3 regions of the Phenylobacterium zucineum HLK1 genome follow, and region 3 is predicted to be linked to each of the others. Evidence: predicted binding sites of a transcription regulator. Region 3 holds the regulator's gene; each other region holds the start of a gene.
What was found. Region 3 encodes LexA, which represses DNA repair genes until DNA is damaged. Its sites were predicted from a motif close to ATGTTCNCNANNTGTTCT; they were not measured.
Positions count from the first base shown of each region.

Region 1: the regulator LexA is predicted to act here: its motif matches at 2,064-2,081, upstream of PHZ_RS12740 (ATP-dependent helicase).
Region 2: the regulator LexA is predicted to act here: its motif matches at 1,330-1,347, upstream of uvrA (excinuclease ABC subunit UvrA).

Region 1 is NC_011144.1:2,606,492-2,609,794, reverse strand. Features, by position in the region: gene PHZ_RS12740 (ATP-dependent helicase) at 1-2,021, opposite strand, end outside; gene PHZ_RS12735 (class I SAM-dependent methyltransferase) at 2,159-3,073, shown strand; gene PHZ_RS12730 (pseudouridine synthase) at 3,070-3,303, shown strand, end outside.
Region 2 is NC_011144.1:2,177,812-2,181,114, forward strand. Features, by position in the region: gene PHZ_RS10695 (L,D-transpeptidase scaffold domain-containing protein) at 1-857, opposite strand, end outside; gene PHZ_RS10700 (hypothetical protein) at 895-1,164, opposite strand; gene uvrA (excinuclease ABC subunit UvrA) at 1,446-3,303, shown strand, end outside.
Region 3 is NC_011144.1:1,969,482-1,972,784, forward strand. Features, by position in the region: gene trpD (anthranilate phosphoribosyltransferase) at 1-631, shown strand, start outside; gene trpC (indole-3-glycerol phosphate synthase TrpC) at 628-1,401, shown strand; gene lexA (transcriptional repressor LexA) at 1,536-2,225, shown strand; gene PHZ_RS09710 (ComEC/Rec2 family competence protein) at 2,229-3,303, opposite strand, start outside.

The sequences.
Region 1 (3,303 bases), 640 kb from region 3:
TGCTGCTGCATGCCCGGGCCGCCGCCGTAGTAGCCGGTTTCGGAGCTGGCCTCGACGTTGGCCAGGGGCAACTCGTCGACGAAGCGCGAGGGCAGCTGGCTGGTCCAGCGGCCGTAGACCTGCCGGTTGGCGGCGAAGCTGATCCGCGCCTCCTCCCGCGCCCGGGTGATGCCGACGTAGGCCAGGCGCCGCTCCTCCTCGAGGCCCTTCTCGCCCTTCTCGTCCATCGAGCGCTGCGAGGGAAAGACGCCTTCCTCCCAGCCGGGCAGGAAGACCAGCGGGAACTCCAGGCCCTTGGCCGAGTGCAGGGTCATGATCTGCACCGCGTCGGCGGCGGGGCCGCGGTCGAGGTCCATGACCAGGGAGACGTGCTCCAGGTAGGCTTGGAGCGTGTCGAAGTTCCCCATCGACTGGACCAGCTCCTTGAGGTTCTCGAGCCGGGTCTGGGCGGTCGGGCTCTTATCGAGGCGAAGGGCGTCCGTGTAGCCGCTCTCCTCAAGCACCGCCTCCATCAGGCGGGGATGGGCGACGTGCTGGGCCTCGGCGCGCCAGCGGTCGAGGTCCCGCAGGAAATTGGCGAGCGACGTCCGCGTCCGGGCCGCGAGCTCGTCGGTCAGCACGATCTGCCGCGCCGCGCGGGTGGCGGAGACGCCGTTGAGGCGCGCGACCTGCAGCAGCTTCTGGACGGTGGTGTCGCCGATGCCCCGCTTGGGCGTGTTGACGATCCGCTCGAAGGCCAGGTCGTCATCCTCGGACTGGATCAGCCGCAGGTAGGCGTGGGCGTCGCGGATCTCGGCCCGCTCGAAGAACCGGGGGCCGCCGACCACCGTGTAGGGGATCTGCAGCAGGACGAAGCGCTCTTCGAAGGCGCGCATCTGGAACGAGGCGCGCACCAGGATGGCGATGTCGCGGTAGCGGCGGCCGGCGCGCTTGGCCCGCTCGATCTCGTCGGCGATCAGCCGGCTCTCGGCCTCGCCGTCCCAGACGCCGCGCACGATGACCTTCTCGCCGCCCTCGGCCTCGGTCCACAGCGTCTTGCCCAGGCGGGACTTGTTGGCGGCGATCAGGCCCGAGGCGGCGGCCAGGATGTGGCTGGTGGAGCGGTAGTTGCGCTCGAGCCGCACGACCTTGGCGCCCGGGAAGTCCCGCTCGAAGCGCAGGATGTTGTCCACCTCGGCCCCGCGCCAGCCGTAGATCGACTGGTCGTCGTCGCCCACGCAGCAGAGGTTCTGGCTCTTCTGGGCCAGCAGCCGCAGCCACAGGTACTGGGCGACGTTGGTGTCCTGGTACTCGTCCACCAGCAGGTAGCGGAAGCGGGCGTGGTAGTCGGCCAGCACGTCGGGCTGGCTGGTGAAGATGGTGATGTTGTGCAGCAGCAGGTCGCCGAAGTCGCAGGCGTTCAGCACCCGCAGCCGCTCCTGGTAGAGCCGGTACAGCGCCTGGCCGCGGCCGTTGGCGAAGGCCTGCGCCTCGGCCGGCGGAAGCTGGTCGGGCCGCCAGCCGCGGTTCTTCCAGTGGTCGATCAGGCCGGCCAGCGCCTTGGGGGTCCAGCGCTTGGCGTCGATGTTCTCGGCCTCGAGGATCTGCTTGATCAGGCGCTCCTGATCGTCGTCGTCGAGGATGGTGTAGTTCGACTTCAGCCCCACCAGCTCGGCGTGGCGGCGCAGGATCTGGGCGGCCACCGAGTGGAAGGTCCCCAGCCAGCGCAGGCCCTCGGCCGCCGGGCCGATCATGTGCGAGATCCGCTCGCGCATCTCGCGGGCGGCCTTGTTGGTGAAGGTGACCGCCAGCAGCTCCCATGGCCGGGCCTTGCCGGTGGCCAGGATGTGGGCGAGACGGGTGGTCAGCACCCGCGTCTTGCCCGTGCCCGCGCCCGCCAGCACCAGCACCGGCCCCTCGGTGGCGAGCACGGCCTCGCGCTGCTCGGGATTGAGGCCTTGCAGGTAGTCGGCGGCAGGCGGATCGACGCGGGCGAGGTCGCTCACGCGGGGGGCAGGGGGCTCGTAGGACTCAGAAGACATTTCCGGGAGCCCTTAGCACGCCGGGCGCGCCAGGGCACCCCGGTGTTCGCGCTGCGTTCCCGCCGCTGGACGTGCGCCGCCCCGCCCGGTATCGCCCTCCGGCCGCCAGCGTCGCGCGGTCAGGGAGTTGCCGCCGCTTGAGCCCGTCTCCGGTCTCCGCCGTCTATGGCCTGCCGCCGCCGGAGCTCGCGCCTGCGCCGGCCGGCGCGGTGCAGGTCTCCCCGCTGATCCCCGGCTCGGCGGCCCTGGAGGACATCGCGCCGGCCAGCCTGGAGAGCGTGACGGTCGCCGCCCCGCCCGGGACGATCGAGCGTCGCTACGTCCTGGCCCTGGCCCTGCGGGCGCTGGCGCCGGGCGGGCGGCTCACCGCTCTCGCGCCCAAGGAGAAGGGCGGCTCGCGCCTCGGCAAGGAGCTGAAGGCGTTCGGCTGCGAGGTCCACGAGACAGGCCAGCGCCACCAGCGCATCTGCCAGACCCGCCGGCCGGACGCGCCCGCCGGCCTGGAGGCGGCGATCGAGGCGGGACGGCCGCGGTTCTCGGAGAGCCTCGGCCTGTGGACGCAGCCCGGGGTGTTCAGCTGGGATCGCCCCGACCCCGGCAGCGTCCTGCTCATCCAGGCGCTCCCGCCGCTGGCGGGACGCGGCGCCGACCTGGGCTGCGGGCTCGGCATCCTGTCCCACGCCGTCCTGGCCAGTCCGCAGGTGACCGAGCTTGCGCTGGTGGACCTCGACCGTCGGGCGGTGGACTGCGCCCGGCGCAACGTCCAGGATTCGCGCGCCGGCTTCCACTGGCGGGACGCCCGCACCGGCCCGGAGCTCGCCGGGCTCGATTTCGTGGTGATGAACCCGCCGTTCCATGACGCAGGCGCTGAGGACAAGGCGCTGGGCCAGGCGTTCATCCGCCGCGCCCACGCCGTGCTCCGCAAGGGCGGCGTCCTGTGGCTGGTGGCCAACCGGCACCTGCCGTACGAGGGCGTCCTGGGCGACCTGTTCGGCAAGGCCGCGCTGAAGGCCGAAGGTGGAGGCTTCAAGGTGTACGAGGCGCGGAAATGAGCGGCTCGGTCCGCCTCGACAAGCTGCTGGCCAACATGGGCTATGGCTCGCGCCGGGAGGTGCAGGCGCTGGCCCGCGCCGGGGCCATCACCCTGGACGGCGCGCCCGTGCCCAAGGCCGACACGCGGATCGCGCTGACCCCGGATCTGCCGGCGCGGATGCAAGTGGACGGACGGCCGCTGGATCCGCTGCCCGGCATGGCGCTGATGCTGCACAAGCCCACGGGCGTG
Region 2 (3,303 bases), 210 kb from region 3:
CCTTCCGGCAGGTTCCAGTAGGGGCGGAAGCGAGCGTAACGGATCACGCCGGCCATAGGGGGCGTGGCCGCGCTCGGACGGCCGACGATCACCGGCATCCGGTCCACCTCCTCGCCGTCCTCGTAGACGCGCAGCTCCGCGCTTGCGGCGTTCACGAGGATGAAGCGCGGCCCGAGGGCGCGCGGCAGGCCGCGGGCGCGGTCCATGTTGGCCAGGATCAGCCGCTCGGTCGCCACCCCGCCTGAGCGGGCCCGGTGCTCGGCCAGGGCGGCCCGGAGCTCCTCGTACACTGGATTCATGCGCGCGGCGGCGCGGACGTGGGCCGCCAGCGACGGGGCGCGGGCGGCCGCGTCGAGAACCGCCAGCGCCCCGACCGCCGGCGGCGTCAGCTCCGAGTCCATGAACGCCAGGCGCGCCGGCTCGGGCGGGGTGCGCAGGTCGACGACATAGGCGGCGAAGGCTTCGGACACCGCCACCTCGGCCCGCGCCAGCTCGGCCGGCGCGCCGCCGCGCGCCGCCTGCAGCCGCACAGTCAGGGCCTCGGGCCGGTAGCGGCCCGGGTCGAGGCCGTCTCGGGCGGCCGCGCGCACCAGGGCCAGCACCTCGTAGGCTTCCGGCCTGGGGCCGCCCTCCGCCCCGCCGGTCACCCAGAGCGGCCGATGGTCCCGCGCCGCGTAGAAGGCGCGCAGAGGGTCATCCGCCGGCCGCCGCTCCAGGAGGTTCTGAAGCGCGCCCAGCGACCGGGCCTCGCCCGGCCGCGTCGCCGCCTGGGTGCCGTGGAAGGCGCCGCTGGGAATCCAGGGCGCGGCGACGACCGCCGCCAGGACCAGGCCCTTGGCGGCTTCGCCGAGCCGCAACCGGCGGATCAGCCCCGGCGGCGCCTTGCTCGCAGGATCAGCCGCGCTCGCCCGCACGGTCCATCGCCGTGCCGGCCGCGTCGTCGCCGAACTCGCCGGCGTTGGTCGCGCCGCTCTGCGCCGCGGTGTCGGCGCCGTAGGCGTCGGCCCCGGCGGCCCGATCGGTGGACATGGCGCCGGTCGCGGCGGATCCGGTCTGGCCCTGCATGCTGGGGTCGGCGGCCCCGCTGCTGGTCGTCTGAGCGATGGCCACCGCGCCGAACATGAGCGCGCTGGCCGCGCCCGCCACAAGGATGGTCTTGTTCATGGATCGAACTCCCTCAGTCCCTGAGCTGGGACCCCCAACGAACCGGCGGGGAATGACGGCTGTTCCCGCAGCGTGCGAAAAGAACGGCGGGCCGCGCCGCCCGACGTACGACTCTGCTGCCAGCGTTGTGTCAGCAGAGCTGCGGCGGTCCGACGCGGGACCCCTTTGTTCGCCTTGCGTTCCCGTGTTATCGCTGACTCGCGTTTCCTACATTCAGCGGTCTCGCCGACAGGGCCTCTGAACCAGGACCTCCACGGCGCAATGCGTGTTTCCGGGACAAGATGGCCGACCATCAGAACTTCATCCGCGTGCGGGGCGCGCGCGAGCACAACCTCAAGGACGTCAGCGTCGACATCCCGCGCGGCGAGCTGGTCGTCCTGACCGGCCTGTCGGGCTCGGGCAAGAGCTCGCTCGCCTTCGACACCATCTACGCCGAGGGCCAGCGCCGCTATGTCGAAAGCCTGTCGGCCTATGCGCGCCAGTTCCTGGAGCTGATGAGCAAGCCGGACGTGGACCTCATCGAGGGCCTCTCGCCGGCCATCTCCATCGAGCAGAAGACCACCAGCCGCAATCCGCGCTCCACCGTCGGCACGGTGACCGAGATCCACGACTACATGCGCCTGCTGTGGGCGCGGGTCGGGGTTCCCTACTCGCCGGCCACCGGCCTGCCGATCGAGAGCCAGACCGTCAGCCAGATGGTCGACAAGCTCGCCGCCATCGAGGAGGGCGCGCGGCTCTACCTGCTGGCGCCCGTGGTGCGCGGCCGCAAGGGCGAGTACCGCAAGGAGATCGCCGAGTGGCAGAAGGCGGGCTTCCAGCGCCTGAAGATCGACGGCGAGTTCTACCCGATCGAGGACGCCCCGGCGCTCGACAAGAAGTTCAAGCACGACATCGACGTCGTCGTGGACCGGCTCGTCGCCAAGCCCGGCCTGGAGAGCCGCTACGCCGACAGCCTGGAGACGGCGCTGCGCCTGGCCGACGGGATCGCGGTCGCCGAATGGGCCGACGTGGCGCCCGGCGAGACCGAGCCCCGCCGGCTGATCTTCTCGGAGAAGTTCGCCTGCCCCGTCTCGGGCTTCACCATCAGCGAGATCGAGCCGCGGCTGTTCTCGTTCAACAACCCCTACGGCGCCTGCCCGGTGTGCGACGGCCTGGGCGCGAAGCTCGCCTTCGACGCCGACATGGTGGTGCCGGACAAGGACAAGAGCCTCCACAAGGGCGCCATCGCCCCCTGGGCCAAGGGCCCCTCGCCGCTCTACACCCAGACCCTGCAGGCGCTCTCGCGCCACTACGGCTTCTCGATGGACGAGCCGTTCTGGAAGCTGCCCGAGGCCGCCCGCAAGGTGATCCTGTTCGGCTCGGGCGACGAGAAGATCCGCTTCATCTACGACGACAACGCCCGCAAGTACGAGGTCAACAAGACCTTCGAGGGCGTGCTGCCGAACCTCGAGCGCCGCTGGCGCGAGACGGATTCCTCCTGGGTGCGCGAGGAACTGGGCCGCTACCAGTCCGAGACGCCGTGCGAGGCCTGCACCGGCTACCGCCTGAAGCCCGAGGCGCTGGCGGTGAAGATCGCCGGCAAGCACATCGGCGAGGTCTCGACGCTCTCGATCCGCCACGCCGGCGAGTGGTTCCAGGCGCTGGACGGCCAGCTCACCGAAAAGCAGATGGAGATCGCCCGGCGGATCCTGAAGGAGATCAACGACCGCTTGCGGTTCCTGGTGAACGTCGGCCTCGACTACCTGAACCTGTCGCGCGGCTCGGGCACCCTGTCGGGCGGCGAGAGCCAGCGCATCCGCCTGGCCAGCCAGATCGGCTCGGGCCTGACCGGCGTGCTCTACGTGCTGGACGAGCCGTCCATCGGCCTGCACCAGCGCGACAACACCCGCCTGCTCACCTCGCTGAAAGGCCTGCGCGACCTCGGCAATTCGGTGCTGGTGGTCGAGCACGACGAGGAGGCGATCCTGACCGCCGACCACGTCATCGACATGGGGCCGGCCGCGGGCGTCCACGGCGGCGAGATCATCGCCCAGGGCAAGCCCGACGACATCATGGCCAACCCCAGGAGCGTCACCGGCCAGTACCTGTCGGGCGCGCGCGAGATCTCGGTGCCGGACCAGCGGCGGCCGTTCTCAAAGA
Region 3 (3,303 bases):
ACTGGGCGTCAACATCGCCGCCCCGCCCGAGAAGCAGCTCCAGGCGCTGGACGAGGCCGGCATCTGCTTCCTGTTTGCGCCGGCGCACCACAGCGCCATGCGTCACGTCTCGCCGATCCGGGCCGAGCTGGGCTTCCGGACGATCTTCAACCTGCTGGGGCCGCTGACCAATCCGGCCGGCGCGCAGCGGCAGGTGGTGGGCGTCTTCGCCGAGCGCTGGGTCAAGCCGCTGGCGCAGGCGCTCGGCATGCTGGGGTCCGAGAAGGCCTGGGTCGTCCACGGGGCCGGGCTCGACGAGCTGACCACCACGGGCGAGACCTCGGTCGCCGAGTTCTCGGACGGCAAGGTCCGGCTGTTCACGATCACCCCGGAGGCGGTGGGCCTACGCCGCGCGGCCCTGGCCGACATCACCGGCGGCAGCCCGGCCGAGAACGCGCAGGCGCTGCGCCGCCTGCTCGCCGGGGAGACCGGCGCCTACCGCGACATCGTCGCCCTGAACGCCGCCGCGGCCTTCCTGGTCGCCGACAAGGTCGAGACGCTGCGCGAGGGGGTCGAGCTGGCCGGCCGTGTCCTGGACGAAGGGCGCGCCCAGGCCGCCCTGGAGCGACTCGTGGAGATCACCGCCCCATGAGCGACATCCTCGAGAAGATCGCCGCCTACAAGCGCGACGAGGTCGCCGTCCGCAAGGCCGCGCAGCCGACGATCGCGCCGCCGGCCGAGGCCCCGCGCGGCTTCCGCGCCGCGCTGACGCGGGCGCACGCCCCCGGCCGCCTGGCCCTGATCGCCGAGATCAAGAAGGCCTCCCCCTCCAAGGGGCTGATCCGGGAGGACTTCGATCCGCCCGCCCTCGCCCGCGCCTACGAGGCCGGCGGCGCGGCCTGCCTGTCGGTACTGACGGACGGGCCCAGCTTCCAGGGCGACGACAGCTACCTCGCCGCGGCCCGGAGCGCGGTGCGCCTGCCGTGCCTGCGCAAGGAGTTCCTGGTCGATCCCTGGCAGGTGGCCGAGAGCCGGTCGCTCGGGGCCGACGCCATCCTGGTGATCCTCGCCATGGTCGACGACGTCCTCGCCGCCGAGCTGATGGCCGAGGCCCAGCGGCTGGGCATGGATGCCCTGGTCGAGGTGCACGACGAGGCCGAGATGGCGCGCGCCGGCGCGCTCGGCGCCGACCTGATAGGCGTGAACAACCGCAACCTGCGGACCTTCGAGGTCGACCTGTCCACGACCGAGCGGCTGGCCACGATGGCCCCGGCCGGCGCCCTGCTGGTCACCGAGAGCGGCATCTTCACCCCCGCCGACGTCGCTCGCCTGGAACGCTGCGGGGCACAGGCCATGCTGGTGGGCGAGAGCCTGATGCGGCAGGCCGACGTGACCGCCGCAACCCGCGCCCTCCTCGGCTGAGTCGCCCGTTCCGCCGTCCGGCGCCGGGCCAGTTCTCCTGATTTTTCAGGGAGAACGGTGGTAACTTGACATTAACTAGGAACACCTAGAGAATATCGATAACGTTTGCGCTTTGTTCCAGAGGTCGCCTGCAGATGCTCACCCGCAAGCAGCATGAACTGCTCATGTTCATCCATGAGCGGATCAAGGAAACCGGCGTCTCGCCGTCCTTCGACGAGATGAAGGAAGCGCTGGACCTGGCGTCCAAGTCCGGGATTCACCGGCTGATCACCGCCCTGGAGGAACGCGGCTTCCTGCGCCGCCTGCCCCACCGGGCCCGCGCGCTGGAGGTGGTCCGCCTGCCGCAGCAGGCCACGGCCGCCGCTCCGCCCAAGGGTCGCGCCCCCTTCAAGCCGCAGCTGGTCGAGGCCGGCCAGGCCATGCCGGTCGCGGCCAACGACACTCGCGAACTGCCGATCCTCGGCAAGATCGCCGCCGGGACCCCCATCGAGGCCATCCAGCAGGAGCGCGACCGGCTGCCGGTCCCCGAGGCGATGCTTGGCGCGGGCGAGCACTTCGTCCTCGAGATCCAGGGCGACTCGATGATCAACGCCGGCATCCTCGACGGCGACTTCGTGGTGATCCGCCGGACCGACAGCGCCAACTCCGGCGACATCGTCGTGGCCCTGGTGGACGGCGAGGAAGCGACCTTGAAGCGCCTGCGCAAGAAGGGCGCCTCGATCGCGCTCGAGGCGGCCAACCCCGCCTACGAGACCCGCATCTTCGGCCCCGACCGCGTGGCGGTGCAGGGCCGCCTCGTCGGCCTCATCCGCCGTTACCACTAGGCCCTAGCGCCCCCTGGGGTCGAAGCCCCAGGTCCAGGGCCTGCGTCCGCGCAGGTCCTGGCTCCAGGCGATGCGCCAGCTTCCGTCGCTCCGCCGCCAGAGTTCGGCCGAGCCGCCGGCGCGGAAGTCGGCGCCGGTCAGCACCAGCGGCGCCCCGCAGCTCTCCGGGCGGAAGTCGTTCCTCAGGATCACCACCTCTGCCGAGCCGCAGAGGGCGTCAAGGCGGCCCGGCTTCAGCGGCCGGCGCAGGTTCCAGGCGGCGGAGACCCGCATCGGCGCCCCCGCCCCCGGCGCACAGCTCCAGCGGTCGCAGTCGAATCGTTCGTCCCGCTCGGCCTCCGAGGTCAGCGGCGTCAGGCCCCGGCGGCGGGCCCACAGCTCGGCCCCGAACAGCTTCACGTCCGGACGCAGCAGCACCGCCTCGCGCCCCTCGCGGACCGCCACGGCGGCGCCGTCGGCGCTGATCCACAGGTCCGGCGTCGCCGGTCGCGGCGCCCAGAGCACCGACAGGGCCAGCGGCAGGCCCGCCCAGCGCAGCCGTCCTCGCCACAGGCAGACGAAGAGCAGGCCCACGAACGAAGCCGCCAGCGTCCAGGCCGGCGCGCTGGGAACCAGCGTCTGGGCCATGGGGGCCGAGGCCGCCGCTGCGGCGATGCGGTTCATCAGCTCGATCGCAAGCCCCGCCGCCTCCAGCGGAATGCGCCCGAGGCCGAAGGGGGCCAGCGCCGCGCCGAGGGCCAAGGCCGGCATCAGAAGGAAGGTGGAGATCGGCGCCACGGCCAGGTTCGCCAGCAGGCCCCAGGTGGAGACGCGGTTGAAGTGCTGGATGGCGAACGGCCCCGTGGCCAGGCCCGCGACGAAGCTGACGGCCAGGCTGGCGGCGGTCCAGGTCACGACCGCCTGCGGCAGGCGGATCCACCAGGGCGCCTCGATCTCGCGGATCGGCCGGGGCCAGCCCTCGGCCAGCGCCACCAGAGCGGCGGTGGCGGCGAACGACATCTGGAACCCGGGCTCGGTCACCGCTTCCGGCTGGAGGAGGAGCACCCCCATGGCGGCCAGGGCCAGGGCGTGCAGGCTA